DNA from 3 places in the Shewanella sp. ISTPL2 genome. Region 3 is predicted to be linked to each of the others. Evidence: predicted binding sites of a transcription regulator. Region 3 holds the regulator's gene; each other region holds the start of a gene.
The links. Region 3 encodes NrdR, which represses ribonucleotide reductase genes. Its sites were predicted from a motif close to AAACACNANATNTNGTGTTT; they were not measured.

Region 1 (5,278 bases), 3.0 Mb from region 3:
CCATAACTTTTTAATAATTCAGCTTTTTCATCTGAACCGACAGAGGCTATTACACGAGCACCTATTAGTTTACCAATTTGGCAGGCTACGCTACCTACTGCGCCAGAGGCGGCGGAAACGAACAGTGTCTCACCCGCTTTTAAATCTGTAATGCGAGTCAGTCCTGTCCAAGCTGTCATGCCTGGCATTCCGAGTACGCCGAGGAAATGTGAATTATCAAGCGTAGTTAGTGGTAAAGCTGTCAGTCCTGCGGTATCTGTGACTGCGTGTTCACGCCAACCTAGCATGCTGCTGACTTTAGTACCAACCGGGAACTCGGTGTTTTTTGACGCGATAACTTCACCAATCGCACCGCCTTCTAAGACTTGATTTAAGGCGAAGGGCGGAACATAACTCTTGCGATCAACCATGCGCCCGCGCATGTAAGGGTCAACCGACATCCATAGATTTTTAATCAGCACTTGTCCATCAGCGAGCGGTGCTAACGCTTTATTTACTAAAGTAAAGTTCTGTGCTGTAGGCATGCCTTCTGGGCGACTAGCTAGATGGATTTCACGGGTTTCAGTCATACTCTTCATAAAAACTCACCTTTTGTTTGTGCGCAAACTAATGATGTTAACTCTACGTGGCTTTAAGATTGAATGCAAATAGTTTGCGCGCAAACTAGATGGGGTGGCGCAGATCGGATAAGATAGCGTTATGTTTAAATGACAGGCGCTTAAACGTGCAGAATTGCTTACCTCAACATGAGCTAGACGCTACAAAACAGACTCATAGCCAAGCTTCTAGCGATCCACTCTGTTTATCCGATAATGTTTGTTTCGCGTTATATTCTGCGAGCAATGCATTAGTGCGTGCTTATCGGCCTCTACTCGAGGCATACGAGTTAACTTTCCCTCAATATTTAGTGATGCAAACCCTGTGGCGTCAAAACAGCTGCAGCCAAACCCAACTATCAATGGCGACTAAACTCGATATGGGAACCCTAACGCCAATCGTCAAGCGGTTAGAGTTGAAGGGGTTGATTACGCGATTAGCCTGCGTTGAAGATGAGCGGAAAAAGCTGATCACTCTGACAAGTCAAGGAGAGGGTATCAGGCACGAAGCTCTTGCCTTGAAGCAAACCTTGCTTGATAAAGTGCAGATGGACGCTGAGGCACTCGATTTACTAAGGCGGCAATGTCTTGCCTTGATCGAAGACATACAGTCCTAGATATAAGTTAGTTTATGCATAGTGATGCTATTAACTCAGGGGTTGCACTGATTAATACTTGATTGGCTTAGTTTTTGCTTTAAAACCGTCATTGAGTCTTAGACGCCGAATTTTTGACGATGAATTCTATTTTAAATGCCTTTAATCTTAATCGCAGCAGTGCCAGTATCGCCGATGCCTATGGTGCCAATAGCCAAAAGACGAGCACGGCTAAAACCGATACTACGACAGAAACAAATAAAACGCAGACGGATGCTACCAAACCCGATAACGGTAAAACCGATGAGATAGCGCTGTCGCCAAGGGCGCAACGCGCACAGAAAATTCAATCGATGGCGAAGGATTTTTTTGCCGATGGTCAATTTGGCGTCGCCGATATTCCCGCATTGGTGTCGCGCTTACAAAAAGATGGCATTTTATCGGATGTGCAACTCGAGCGTTTATCGAAAAACGGTATTACAGTGCCGAGCACAACAACGCCGACTAAACAATCGTTGCAAGATTTTTTAGATGATGAAATAAAATCATTAGCTAAAAAATCACCTAATAATCCTCTTATCAATACCTTAGTTGATGCTAAGAACGTCTTAACCAATATGGATGATGCTCAGTCGCCGGTGCTAGCCCAGAAGGCCACGAAAGTCCTTAGCCAATTGACGGATTATTTGAATTCTGAACCTCCGCTTACGGATGCTCAAAAGCAGCAGTGGCAGGGGCTAAAATCTATGATGCAACTCGCTTCATCTATGGGGGCGCATCAATCTGCATCGGGCCAACTCAGTAGTTATCTTGCGCTTGCTAAACGTTAATTCACATCCATAGTGCGTGATAAACACAAATTGTCACGCATTCAACTAGCTGGGTTTAATCAGCAGGTCAAGGCGCAATTTTCAGATAATTGGGCCTAGCTGCAGTTCTTGTTTGTTCTTTTATTTCATCCTAAAAACTATGATCTGGATCATGGACTCCTTACCGTCATTGTAGCCTAATGCTCTACATATTGTGTTTTGTGCTTTTAAAATCACTAGATGTAGTGTTAATTTTTAGGCGAGATGGAGAGGAACTGAACAATGCCAGTCGTAATTAAGCGTGATGGTTGCCGCACACCTTTTGATGAAACAAGGATAAGGGATGCAGTGAATGCCGCTGCAAACTCAGTTGGAATAGAGGATGGCGACTATGCAGCGACAGTGGCAGCGTGTATCAGTCAGAGCGTCGCGCCATTAGCTGAAGTCGATATCCACCATCTACAAGATGCGGTTGAGAATTTACTGATGGAAGGGCCGTACAAGTCCCTTGCGCGGGTGTATATCGAATACCGTCACGACAGAGATGTGTGCCGTGAAGCGACCAGTAAACTCAACCTCGAAATCCGTGGTTTAGTTGAGCAAAGCAATGCGGCTTTACTCAATGAAAATGCTAATAAAGATTCAAAAGTCATTCCTACTCAGCGGGATTTACTCGCGGGCATAGTCGCGAAACATTACGCCAAGAGTCATATTTTGCCAAAGGATGTGGTCGCTGCCCATGAAGCGGGCGAGATCCATTACCACGACCTAGATTACTCGCCGTTTTTCCCGATGTTTAACTGCATGTTGATTGATTTAGCTGGCATGTTGACCCACGGCTTTAAAATGGGTAATGCCGAAATTGAAACCCCTAAGTCTATTTCAACAGCGACAGCTGTGACCGCGCAGATCATTGCCCAAGTGGCGAGTCATATCTATGGCGGCACAACTATCAACCGTATCGATGAAGTGTTAGCGCCATTTGTCGCTAAGAGCTACGACAAGCATTACCAAATTGCCCTGAATTGGAAGATCACCGATGCCAAAGCCTTTGCTACGGCACAAACTGAAAAAGAATGTCACGATGCATTCCAGTCTTTGGAATATGAGGTCAATACTTTACACACTGCCAATGGCCAAACACCGTTCGTGACCTTTGGGTTTGGTTTAGGCACGTCATGGGAATCACGCTTAATTCAGCAATCAATGCTCAAAGTGCGGATGGCGGGATTGGGTAAAAATCGCAAGACTGCAGTATTCCCTAAGCTAGTGTTTGCGATTCGCGATGGTATTAATCATAAAGCGGGCGATTGCAATTACGATGTAAAACAGATGGCGCTCAAATGCGCGACAATGCGCATGTATCCCGACATTCTCAACTACGAGCAAGTCGAGAAAGTGACCGGTTCATTTAAAACCCCAATGGGCTGCCGTAGCTTTTTAGGCACCTATGAAGAAAATGGCGAGCTTGTGCATGAAGGGCGCAATAATTTGGGAGTGGTCAGTTTAAACCTGCCGCGGATTGCCTTAGAAGCCAATGGCGATGAGACTGAATTTTATCGTATTTTAGATGACAGATTAGTATTAGCCCGTAAAGCGTTGGATACCCGTATTGAGCGACTGAATGGTGTTAAAGCCCGCGTGGCACCTATCCTTTATATGGAAGGCGCCTGTGGTGTACGCTTGCGCGCTGATGATGATGTGGCGCAAATCTTTAAAAATGGCCGCGCTTCGATTTCACTCGGTTACATTGGCCTGCATGAAACCATGAATGCACTCTATGGCACCCAAACCCATGTATTTGACGATGCACAATTAAGGGACAAAGCCGTCGCTATTGTAGCTTATCTTAAAGCGGCTACCGATGCGTGGAAGGCCGAAACAGGTTATGGCTTTAGTCTGTATAGCACGCCAAGTGAGAGTCTCTGCAGCCGTTTTTGTAAACTGGATGCGAAGCAATTTGGGCTAGTCACAGGGGTGACAGATAAGGGCTATTACACCAATAGTTTTCACCTCGATGTGGAAAAAAGTGTTAACCCTTACGATAAAATTGATTTTGAACAGCCATATCCCGCTATCGCGAACGGTGGTTTTATTTGTTACGGTGAATATCCCAATATGCAGCATAACCTCGAAGCGCTGGAAAACGTCTGGGATTATAGCTACAGCCGCGTGCCTTACTATGGCACTAACACGCCAATTGATGAATGCTACGACTGTGGCTTTACCGGCGAATTTAGTTGTACCAGTAAAGGGTTCACTTGCCCTAAGTGTGGCAATCATGAACCTAGTCGGGTTTCTGTGACGCGCCGTGTGTGCGGTTACTTAGGCAGTCCTGATGCGCGGCCTTTTAATTATGGCAAGCAAGAAGAAGTAAAACGCAGGATCAAACACTTGTAACACTATTACCTTATTCTGCCTGTTAGACTTATTCCGTGGCATCAATGGTGCTATGGGATAAGTACCAATGTTAAAAGATGAAATGCACTGTGAGTAACCATCAATGAATTACCATCAGTATTTCCCTATCGATGTGGTCAATGGCCCAGGTACGCGTGCGACCTTGTTTGTCTCTGGCTGTGAGCACCAGTGCCGCGGTTGTTACAACCAAAGCACGTGGGATCCCCGTTCTGGGCATGTGTTTGATAGGACGATGGAAGATAGGATTATTGCCGATCTCAATGATCAGCGGATTGTGCGCCGTGGTTTATCGCTTTCGGGCGGCGATCCTTTATTGCCTGTCAATCTCAGTGCCATTTTGACGCTCGTCAAACGAGTCAAGGCTGAGTGTAAGGGGAAGGATATTTGGCTGTGGACAGGTTATGTGCTCGATGAGTTGAGTGATGAACAGCGCGCCGTGTTGGCCTATATTGATGTGCTGGTGGACGGAAAATTTGAACAAAGTCTTGCCGATCCGAGTCTTGTCTTTCGCGGTAGCAGCAATCAGATCATTCGTTTGTTATAAAAGCGGTAACGAGGATCTGTAACTTGCTGCTATAATCTCAGGCCTTGACACAGACGCTAGCATAATCAGGCTAAGATTTTACTGTGGCTAACTTAGGTAATTTAAGGTAACAGAATGAATTTAAAGCAAGAACTGCAGCAGCTTAACGATAAATTAGATAAATTTCGTCGTAAACTTGCTGCGGCTGAACAAAGAGGCGATGACGTCATTATTGCCCAGTTCAAACGCGAAATCGCTGCGGTCACTAAGCAAATCGGCAGTGTGAAAGGGCAACAAACCCGCTTATTGAATAAGCAAGGGTCAGATATCAAA
Region 2 (5,278 bases), 1.9 Mb from region 3:
CTCTTTGGCCAAGTTCATTGAGGCTTTCAGTAAATAGTACTGAATCGCTTCGAAGGTTCTGTGGGTTAAAGCGTTCGCGCTACCATCAGAATACTTCATGCCGTTTTTCGCTAAATAGTTAGCGAAGTTGATCACGCCTATGCCTAAGGTACGGCGATTCATCGAGGCGATTTGCGCGGCCTTGATAGGGTAATCTTGATAATCCAATAGATTATCCAGTGCGCGTACGGCGAGGTCGGCTAATGGCTCAATATCAGATAACTCTTTGATAGAACCTAAGTTAAGTGCTGACAGCGTACAAAGCGCGATTTCACCTTCAGGATCATCGATGTTGTTCAATGGTTTAGTCGGCAGGGCGATTTCAAGACACAGGTTAGACTGTCTGATCGGCGCGACTTTTGAATCGAACGGGCTGTGAGTGTTGCAGTGATCCACGTTCTGAATGTAGATACGGCCCGTTGAAGCGCGCTCTTGCATCATCAGTGAAAACAGCTCAACTGCTTTTATCGTTTTCTTACGAATGCTGCTGTCTTGCTCATATTGCACATATAAACGTTCGAATTCGTTTTGATCTTCAAAGAAAGCATCGTACAAGCCAGGTACGTCAGATGGGCTAAATAAACTAATGTTTTCGCCTTTGATCAGACGTTGATACATGACTTTGTTCAGCTGCACACCGTAGTCTAAATGACGGATACGGTTGTCTTCGACGCCGCGGTTATTTTTCAATACCAGCAGAGATTCGACTTCTAAGTGCCAAATAGGGTAGAACAGGGTCGCAGCACCGCCACGCACGCCGCCTTGAGAACACGACTTCACTGCGGTTTGGAAATACTTATAGAAAGGTAAACAACCTGTGTGGAAGGCTTCACCACCACGGATTGGGCTACCTAAGGCGCGAATACGACCGGCGTTAATACCGATACCCGCACGTTGGCTGACGTATTTCACGATAGACGAAGCGGTCGCGTTGATTGAATCTAAGCTGTCACCACATTCGATCAGTACGCAAGAGCTAAACTGACGCGTTGGGGTGCGCACACCGGCCATAATTGGCGTTGGCAGCGACAGTTTAAAAGTTGATACCGCGTCATAGAAATCTTTAACGTATTTCAGGCGCGTCTCTTTTGGATAACGGGCAAACAAGCAAGCAGCAACCAAAATGTAAAGGAACTGCGCGCTCTCATAGATTTCGTGGGTCACACGGTTTTGAACTAAATATTTGCCTTCAAGCTGTTTTACCGCTGCATAAGAGAAGTCCATATCGCGCCAATGGTCGATATAGGTATCCATCACATCCAGCTCTTCGCGAGTGTAATCTCTTAAAATGTGTTGATCGTATTTACCTAGCTCAACCAACTTAGTCACGTGAGCATACAATGCGGGCGGCTCAAACTGACCGAAGGCCTTCTTACGCAAATGAAACACCGCTAAACGGGCAGCGAGGAACTGATAGTCCGGTGATTCTGGAGAAATTAAATCCGCTGCAGCCTTGATAATGGTTTCATGGATAGCTTCGGTTGGGATGCCATCGAAAAACTGTAGGTGCGAGCGAAGTTCAACTTCCGAAACAGAAACGTTTTTTAATCCCTTGGCTGCCCAAGTAATTACGCGGTGTATTTTTTCGAGATCGATATTCTCACGATCGCCACAGCGTTTTGTGACTGTCATAGTGCTATTCATTTGGAGATAGGCCTTGGTTCTTATATGTATTTAGGTGAGCAAAATCACCGTACGTATCCTTGTAAAACAATCAATAATCGTCCCTTAAATACAGCTGACTGGTTACAAACGAGTCAATTAAGCGGCGAGCTTCTAGTGTGTCTGATTGTTACCTACACACAAGATATGGTGTTTTAAATTATATGGGATACAAGATAGTGAGGTTTGCCCCTATTTGCAAGTCTGAATTCAGGGGACATCTTGTGGATAACGTGAGGATAAAATTTTGCGTTAGTAACGACTAACCTTGAAGCTCAATTTCAGGTTAGCGTGTCACACTCATGGGGGATTTTTAGGCGATCTTTTTCTTTAGATCGCGATCGCTCACGAGTGCCGATCTTTTATGCGCCTGACTTTTTCCGTGGGTCATAAATAGTATGCTGACACACTGATGTCCGTCAGTGAAGTTACGTATTGGATGCCTTATTCGTGAGCATTGTAGGCGCTGTTTTTGGTTGATGTTGTTAAGCCAATGCTTCGATTAGTGCTTGATGTAGCTCAGTTGGGCTCGCAAAATGCGCGTGCGCAGGCCATTGCAACGGCTTGTCGTTCACGCCCAGATAACCCCATAGGGCCACGCCGCCTAACATGCCAGCAGCCTTGGCCGCGAGCAAATCTCGCTCGGCATCCCCAAGATACAAAATGTGTTCTGGAGCACAGTTCAGCTGTTGTGCGCCTAACAGCATAGGTGCAGTGTGGGGTTTTGGGTGTTTTGTAGAATCGCCACTAATGATAACGGGCATACGCAAGTGTAAATTCAGTTTTCGCAATAAGGGACGGGTAAAGCGCGCAGGCTTGTTGGTGATCACCCCAAACGGCAGCTGAGTTAACTCGAGCCAGTCGAGTAATGCCGCTATGCCTGTGAATAGCGCACAGTGATCGCCATTTATACGCTGATAGTGGGCGAGTAGCCCTTGCTGAACTTGAGACCGAAGATCTTCTGCCGCATCAGGGATCGCGGCATCGACTAAGGCAAAACTGCCGTGGGATGCGGCGTAGCGCATGGCCGCTAACGGCTGCGCGGCGATGCCGACATCTTGAAGACTTAAATTGAGGGCTTGCACCAGATCCGGCGCGGTATCCGCTAAGGTGCCGTCGAGATCGAACAGTACGCCTTTGATCTGTGCCAGACTCATATTAATCAACCTTACGCGTCGCTATCATGTAATTCACATCAACCTTAGGCGTGTACTTAAAAATGCCCGTCAATGGGTTGTAGCTTACCCCTAAGGCATCGGTACAGATAAGATCGGTATTATCTACTAGCTCAATCAGCTCCGAAGGCTTAATGAATTTTTTATGCTCGTGGGTGCCAACTGGCAGCATTTTTAGCAAATATTCCGCACCTAAAATGGTGTGCACGTAGGATTTAATGTTGCGGTTGATGGTGGAGAAAAACACATGACCACCGGGTTTGACCATGTCACAGCATGCTTTAATCACAGATTGTGGATCGGGTACATGTTCGAGCATTTCCATGCAGGTCACCACATCGTAATAGGCTTGATGATCTTGGCTGTGGGCCTCGGCAGTATTTTTTACATAATTAATGCTCACGCCCGTTTCGAGGGCATGTAGGCGGGCGACTTCTAAGGGCTCATCACCCATATCTAAGCCATCAACCTCGGCGCCGATGCGGGCCATGCTTTCAGACAATATGCCGCCACCACAGCCGACATCGAGCACTTTCTTGCCGAAAATACCGCCAGCGGTTTGATCGATATAGTTTAAGCGCAGCGGGTTTAATAGATGCAGCGGCTTAAATTCGCCGTTGAGATCCCACCAAGTTTCGGCCATACGTTCAAACTTTGCGATTTCCTGTGGGTCTACATTGTTATTCTGATGCATGCTATTACCTGAAGAAGCTGTATTGTGCGGCTATTATAACGACTATGTTTGATAAACAAAGTGCTCGACTGAGCTAAGCCCTTGTGGTTGAGTGAATTTTCAGCAGTTATCTGCTTTTATGTTAATTGTTGTGCTCCGTATCGACCTTTTACTTCATCCCGTTGACGATTTTTCCTCATCGTAAGCCGTGTATTTCAACGCTTGTTTATAGCTCAAACGACCAAATTGACAGTGTTTTCATCTATTAAGCCACCAGACTCTCAATTCGATAATGATAGGTCTGGCGACATTAAATAACTGTGTTAGAATGCCAAATCACGTTTTTGGGCTAGGCAATGATACGGATTATACGTTGTCGGCTATTTTTCAGGGGAACGAGCAGTTTATGACTGATCTGGCATCATCTATTTCGCCAATTAATATCGAAGACGAACTAAAGAATTCGTACCTTGATTACGCCATGAGCGTTATCGTGGGACGTGCATTACCAGACGTGCGCGACGGCTTAAAGCCGGTTCATCGCCGCGTTCTGTTTGCCATGAGTGAATTGAAGAACGATTGGAACAAGCCTTACAAAAAATCTGCCCGTGTGGTTGGTGACGTCATCGGTAAATATCACCCCCATGGTGATTCTGCTGTTTATGACACTATCGTCCGTATGGCCCAGCCATTCTCACTGCGTTACACCTTAGTAGACGGCCAAGGTAACTTCGGTTCGGTCGACGGTGACTCAGCGGCGGCAATGCGTTATACCGAAATCCGTATGGATAAGTTAGCGCACCAATTACTGGCCGATCTTGAAAAAGAGACAGTGGATTTCGTCCCTAACTACGACGGCACAGAACAGATCCCAGCTGTATTACCTACACGCGTACCTAACCTGTTAATTAACGGTTCATCGGGTATTGCCGTGGGTATGGCAACCAACATCCCACCACACAACCTAACGGAAGTAGTGAAAGGCTGTTTGGCATTGATTGAAGAACCCTCACTGTCGATTGAACAGTTGATGGAATACATTCCTGGTCCGGATTTCCCCACTGCAGCGATTATCAATGGCCGTAAAGGCATTATTGATGCCTATAAAACTGGCCGTGGCCGCGCGATCATGCGTGCTCTGGCTGATGTGGAAACCGAAGATAATGGCCGTGAGCGCATTATCGTCACTGAAATCCCGTATCAAGTGAACAAAGCGCGGTTAATCGAGAAGATTGCCGAGCTGGTTAAAGATAAAAAGCTTGAAGGGATCAGTGGTCTACGCGACGAGTCTGATAAAGACGGTATGCGTATCGTTATCGAAATTAAGCGCGGTGAAGTGGGCGAGGTTGTACTAAATAACCTTTATGCTCAAACGCAAATGCAGTGTTCTTTCGGGATTAACATGGTGGCCCTGACCAATGGTCAGCCTAAACTGTTTAATCTTAAAGAAATGCTCGAATGCTTTATTCTGCATCGCCGTGAAGTGGTGACGCGTCGTACCGTATTTGAACTGCGTAAAGCCCGTGAGCGTGCCCATATTTTGGAAGCGCTGGCGGTTGCACTGGCTAACATTGACCCGATTATTGCACTGATCAAAGCCTCACCCACGCCTGCGGATGCCAAAGTGAAATTGGTTGAGCAAGGTTGGGAATTAGGCCACGTTCAAGGCATGCTGGAAAAAGCGGGCGATGACGCCGCGCGTCCAGAGTGGTTAGAGCCACAATACGGT
Region 3 (5,278 bases):
CTAAATTCAAGGCATAGGCTTCATCGCGGTGTAATCCCACATCCACTTCAATGCCGGCGTCACGCAACATTTGAATGCCACGACCACCCACTTGCGGATTAGGATCTTCCACCGCCACTACTACACGTTTAACGCCAATATTGATCAGTGCCAAGGCGCAGGGCGGCGTGCGCCCATAATGGCTGCAGGGCTCTAAAGTGACATAGGCCGTTGCGCCACGGGCGCGTTCGCCAGCCATACGTAGCGCATGCACTTCGGCGTGGGGTTCACCCGCTTTTTGATGATAACCTTCACCGATGATTTGATTATCTTTAACGATAACGCAGCCCACACTGGGATTGGGCCTCGTGGTGTAAAAGCCTTTGCGCGCCAATTGAATCGCGCGGCTCATCATTTGGGTATCGAGTACGGACCAACTTATGTTCAAGCTCATGTTCAACCCTGTTGTTAAAGGTTTCGGCTTTCACCAGTCTTACAAACCTGTCTTTTAAATTTGTGCTTTCACGCCAATCGCTCGTACACGTCTGCCTTGTCGGCGACAAAACTCAATGACTACTTTTGCAGCTTGGCGATGGCTTCGCCAAATTCAGACACGTCTTCAAAGGCGCGGTACACAGAAGCGAAACGAATGTAGGCGACTTTATCTAGGCTCATCAATTGCTCCATCATTAAGTTACCCACCATTTCTGACGGCACTTCCCGCTCGCCAGTGGCGCGCAGAGTAGACTTGATTTTGCTGAGTGCTTGCTCTATTTCATCCATAGATACGGGGCGTTTTTCAACGGCGCGCAACATGCCACCTTGGAGTTTTTCTTCATCAAAGGGTTGGCGTGAACCATCGCGCTTAATCACCCTAGGCATAACTAATTCGGCGCCTTCGAAGGTGGTAAATCTTTCATGACATTCGGTGCATTCTCGGCGACGGCGCACTTGGTGGCCTTCTGCCACTAATCGGGAATCGATGACTTTAGTATCTGTCGCGCTACAAAATGGACAATGCATTGAGCCTCCTGCCAGTGAATGGTGGTAAAGCGTTAATGGCTTTACCTGTTAAATCTCAGTCAAACGCAATGGATTTAAGCCTAAGATTTTACCAATAAAAATGGCCGCAAGATGCGGCCATGGGATTTTATCCTATTTATGGGCTGAGGTTAACTACCTGAGCTTAACAACCTAATGTTAACTACTTGATGTTAAGTGCCTGATGCTAAATACCTGATGTGATAAGTATCAAGTCAGTCGGCGGTCAATCTCGGCCCTTCATCTACTAAGCGTAGATGCATAGGCAAATTAGCCGTAAACAGGGAAACGTGCGCAAAGTGCCAATACTTGGCCCTTCACACGTTCAATCACAGCAGGATTGTTCGCATCATCAAGGATGTCACAAATCCAGCCAGTCAGCTCTTTCGATTCCGCTTCTTTAAAGCCGCGGCGCGTAATCGCTGGCGTACCGATACGCACACCTGAGGTCACAAAGGGTGAACGTGGATCATTTGGCACTGAGTTTTTGTTCACGGTAATGTTAGCGCTACCTAAGGCGGCATCGGCTTCTTTACCCGTTAAGTCACGACCAATCAGGTCAACTAGCATTAAGTGGTTGCTGGTTCCGCCAGAGACGATTTTGTAACCGCGCTCAAGGAACACTTCAACCATAGCTTTAGCGTTGTTAACCACTTGCTGTTGGTAAACTTTAAATTCTGGCTCTAGGGCTTCTTTGAACGCCACCGCTTTACCGGCGATAACGTGCATCAATGGGCCACCTTGACCGCCTGGGAATACCGCAGAGTTCAACTTTTTGTACAAGTCTTCATCGTCAGCAGCAGATAAGATCACGCCACCACGGGGACCCGCTAAGGTTTTGTGGGTCGTAGATGTCACAACATGCGCGTGTGGTACTGGGTTTGGATAAACGCCCGCAGCAATAAGACCGGCAACATGCGCCATGTCGACAAATAAATAAGCACCGATTTTGTCTGCGATTTCACGCATTTTTGCCCAATCAACGATACCTGAATAGGCGGAGAAACCACCGATCATCATCTTAGGCTTATGTTCTAAGGCAATACGTTCCATTTCGTCGTAGTCGATTTTGCCAGACTCGTCGATACCGTAAGGAATGATGTTGTACAGTTTGCCAGAGAAGTTAACGGGTGAACCGTGGGTCAAGTGACCACCGTGGGCTAAGTTCATGCCCAGTACGGTATCGCCAGGTTTTAACAATGCCATGTAAACCGCGCTGTTTGCCTGTGAACCTGAATGAGGTTGTACGTTAGCGTAAGTTGCGCCAAACAGTTGTTTAGCACGTTCAATCGCTAAGGTTTCAACTACGTCCACATACTCACAACCACCGTAGTAACGCTTGCCTGGATAGCCTTCAGCGTACTTATTGGTTAACTGTGAACCTTGCGCTTCCATCACGCGTGGACTGGTGTAGTTTTCAGAAGCAATCAGCTCAATATGCTCTTCTTGACGCAGAGTTTCATTCTGAATTGCGTTAAACAGTTCCGGATCATAATCTGCGATATTCATATCTTTTTTCAGCATTGCTTACTCCAGCTGCCAATTCTTATAGGTAGGGTTGCGCGGTATTCTACTCGGAACGCGGTCACAATCCCAGTATTTGAAACATGAAATTCCTGCAGAGAGTGCTTGAACTTGGCTCATTGTCGAGTTGAGTTCGGCGCGCAATCGAGTAGAATTAGCCGCATCATTAGTCACTTAAGATAGAGAAAAATGGCTCAGTTTGTTTACAGCATGCTGCGGGTGGGTAAAATTGTTCCGCCTAAGAAGCAGATCCTTAAAGATATTTCTTTAAGCTTTTTCCCCGGCGCCAAAATTGGCGTACTCGGCCTCAACGGTTCAGGTAAGTCGACACTACTGCGCATTATGGCGGGTATCGACACCGAAATTGAAGGCGAAGCGCGCCCAATGCCGGGATTGAAAATCGGTTACCTGCCGCAGGAACCTAAACTCGATCCGAATCAAACCGTGCGTGAAGCGATTGAAGAAGCGGTAGCAGAGGCAAAAAATGCCCTGACTCGCCTCGATGCCGTTTATGCCGCCTACGCCGAGCCGGATGCCGATTTCGACGCCCTTGCAAAAGAGCAAGGCGAACTCGAAGCCATTATCCAAGCCCAAGATGCCCATAACTTAGAGTACGTCCTTGAGCGCGCCGCCAACGCCCTGCGTCTGCCAGATTGGGATGAGAAAATCGAAGTATTATCCGGTGGTGAACGTCGCCGCGTGGCGATTTGTCGCTTGCTGCTTGAAAAACCAGAAATGCTGTTACTGGACGAACCGACCAACCACTTGGATGCTGAATCTGTGGCGTGGCTTGAGCACTTCCTGCAGGAATATGCTGGTACTGTGGTCGCGATTACCCATGACCGTTACTTCCTCGACAATGCTGCTGGCTGGATTTTAGAACTCGACCGCGGTGAAGGTATTCCGTGGGAAGGTAACTATTCTTCATGGCTTGAGCAGAAAGATGCCCGTCTGAAGCAAGAATCGGCTACCGAAAGCGCCCGTCAAAAAACCATTGCAAAGGAATTGGAATGGGTACGCCAAGGTGCGAAAGGCCGTCAGTCTAAGGGCAAAGCCCGTATGGCGCGCTTTGAAGAGCTGAACACTAACGATTACCAAAAACGTAACGAAACCAACGAGCTGTTTATTCCGCCCGGACCACGTTTAGGCGACAAGGTTATTGAAGTGAATAACCTGACCAAGTCTTACGGTGACCGCGTATTGATCGACAACCTGTCGTTCTCTGTGCCTAAGGGCGCGATCGTCGGCATTATCGGTGCCAACGGCGCGGGTAAATCGACGCTGTTCCGCATGTTATCCGGCACTGAAACGCCTGACAGCGGCAGCATTGAGCTGGGTGAAACAGTGCAATTGGCATCGGTTGAGCAGTTCCGCGATTCGATGAATGATAAGAACACCATTTGGGAAGAAATCTCCGGTGGTCAAGACATCATGCGTATCAACAACATGGAAATCCCGAGCCGTGCCTATGTAGGCCGCTTCAACTTCCGTGGTGGCGATCAGCAAAAAATCATCGGCACTCTGTCGGGCGGTGAGCGTAACCGAGTACATTTAGCCAAACTGCTGCAAGCGGGTGGTAACGTATTATTACTCGACGAACCCACCAACGATTTAGACGTTGAAACCCTGCGCGCACTGGAAGAAGCGATTCTGGAATTCCCAGGTTGCGCTATGGTGATTTCGCATGACCGTTGGTTCCTCGACCGTATCGCGACCCACATTCTGGATTACCGTGACGAAGGCCAAGTGAACTTCTACGAAGGTAACTACACAGAATACTCGGCATGGTTGAAAAACACCTATGGCGCCGATGTGGTTGAGCCACACCGCTTGAAATACAAGCGCATGATTAAGTAGATCTAGAATCTAGAATCTAGAATCTAGAATCTAGAATCTAGTCAAGCATGTATCTGAGGAGTTTAACTCGAAAGGGTTAAGCTCCTTTTTTATGGCATCCCGTTACGCTATAAGTGCCGCAAGCTTTGGCACTATTTCAAGCTAACACTATTTCAAACTGGCACGATTTCAATTCAAGCTGGCAAAGTAGGCCACCAGCATGTCCATCATCACCCTAAGTGCAGGCTGCATGTGTTTGCGGGATTGATACACGCCATACACACCGAGGGACTGCGGCTTAAACTCCATTAATAAAGGCACTAGCTGACCCGAGTCTAAATAGGGTTTCGCCGCCCAAACAGGCTGCATAGCGATCCCCTCACCTGCCAGCGTGGCATTGAGCACCACCATGGAATCATTGGCGCTAAAATTCCCATTCACAGGCACGTTAAATACTTGACCTTGGTTTGACTTAGGATCGGAGTTAAGCGCCTGAGCCTGTTTCGCAACCACATCGGTTTGATAAAACCGCCACATCACATCGCCAAAATAGGAATAGGTTAAACAGTTATGCTGAGTTAAATCCTCTGGATGCAGCACGGCGGCGCGCGCGGCAAGGTAACTCGGTGCAGCGCACACAACAGACTCACACTCCCCTAAACGCCTAGCGATAAGATTGGGATCGAGTTCATTGGTGATGCGAATCGCCAGATCAATTCGCTCGGCGACTAAATCGACGGTTTGGCTGCTCACGTGGAAATTCACGCTCGCCTGCGGATAACTGGCTAAATATTGCTGTACCACGGGCGCTAAAATCTGATGTGCCAAAAACTGGGAGCAACTAATACGTAGTAATCCCCGCGGAATAGCCACAGCGGCATGGCTTACCGCAGGGACT

Region 1: nrdD (anaerobic ribonucleoside-triphosphate reductase) is a predicted target of NrdR. The motif match lies at 2,233-2,252, and genes of this name have one in related genera.
Region 2: nrdA (class 1a ribonucleoside-diphosphate reductase subunit alpha) is a predicted target of NrdR. The motif match lies at 1,838-1,857, and genes of this name have one in related genera.

What each region holds. Positions count from the first base shown of each region.
Region 1 covers NZ_JAAPAV010000001.1:1,111,273-1,116,550, forward strand. The annotation lists gene HUB64_RS04965 (NADP-dependent oxidoreductase) at 1-578, opposite strand, end outside; gene HUB64_RS04970 (MarR family transcriptional regulator) at 725-1,213, shown strand; gene HUB64_RS04975 (hypothetical protein) at 1,333-2,022, shown strand; gene nrdD (anaerobic ribonucleoside-triphosphate reductase) at 2,284-4,401, shown strand; gene nrdG (anaerobic ribonucleoside-triphosphate reductase-activating protein) at 4,505-4,966, shown strand; gene HUB64_RS04990 (YibL family ribosome-associated protein) at 5,081-5,278, shown strand, end outside.
Region 2 covers NZ_JAAPAV010000001.1:2,165,708-2,170,985, forward strand. The annotation lists gene nrdA (class 1a ribonucleoside-diphosphate reductase subunit alpha) at 1-1,683, opposite strand, end outside; gene HUB64_RS09575 (HAD family hydrolase) at 2,187-2,858, opposite strand; gene ubiG (bifunctional 2-polyprenyl-6-hydroxyphenol methylase/3-demethylubiquinol 3-O-methyltransferase UbiG) at 2,860-3,570, opposite strand; gene gyrA (DNA gyrase subunit A) at 3,956-5,278, shown strand, end outside.
Region 3 covers NZ_JAAPAV010000001.1:4,093,408-4,098,685, reverse strand. The annotation lists gene ribD (bifunctional diaminohydroxyphosphoribosylaminopyrimidine deaminase/5-amino-6-(5-phosphoribosylamino)uracil reductase RibD) at 1-433, opposite strand, end outside; gene nrdR (transcriptional regulator NrdR) at 553-1,002, opposite strand; gene glyA (serine hydroxymethyltransferase) at 1,291-2,544, opposite strand; gene ettA (energy-dependent translational throttle protein EttA) at 2,734-4,401, shown strand; gene HUB64_RS18030 (LysR family transcriptional regulator) at 4,570-5,278, opposite strand, start outside.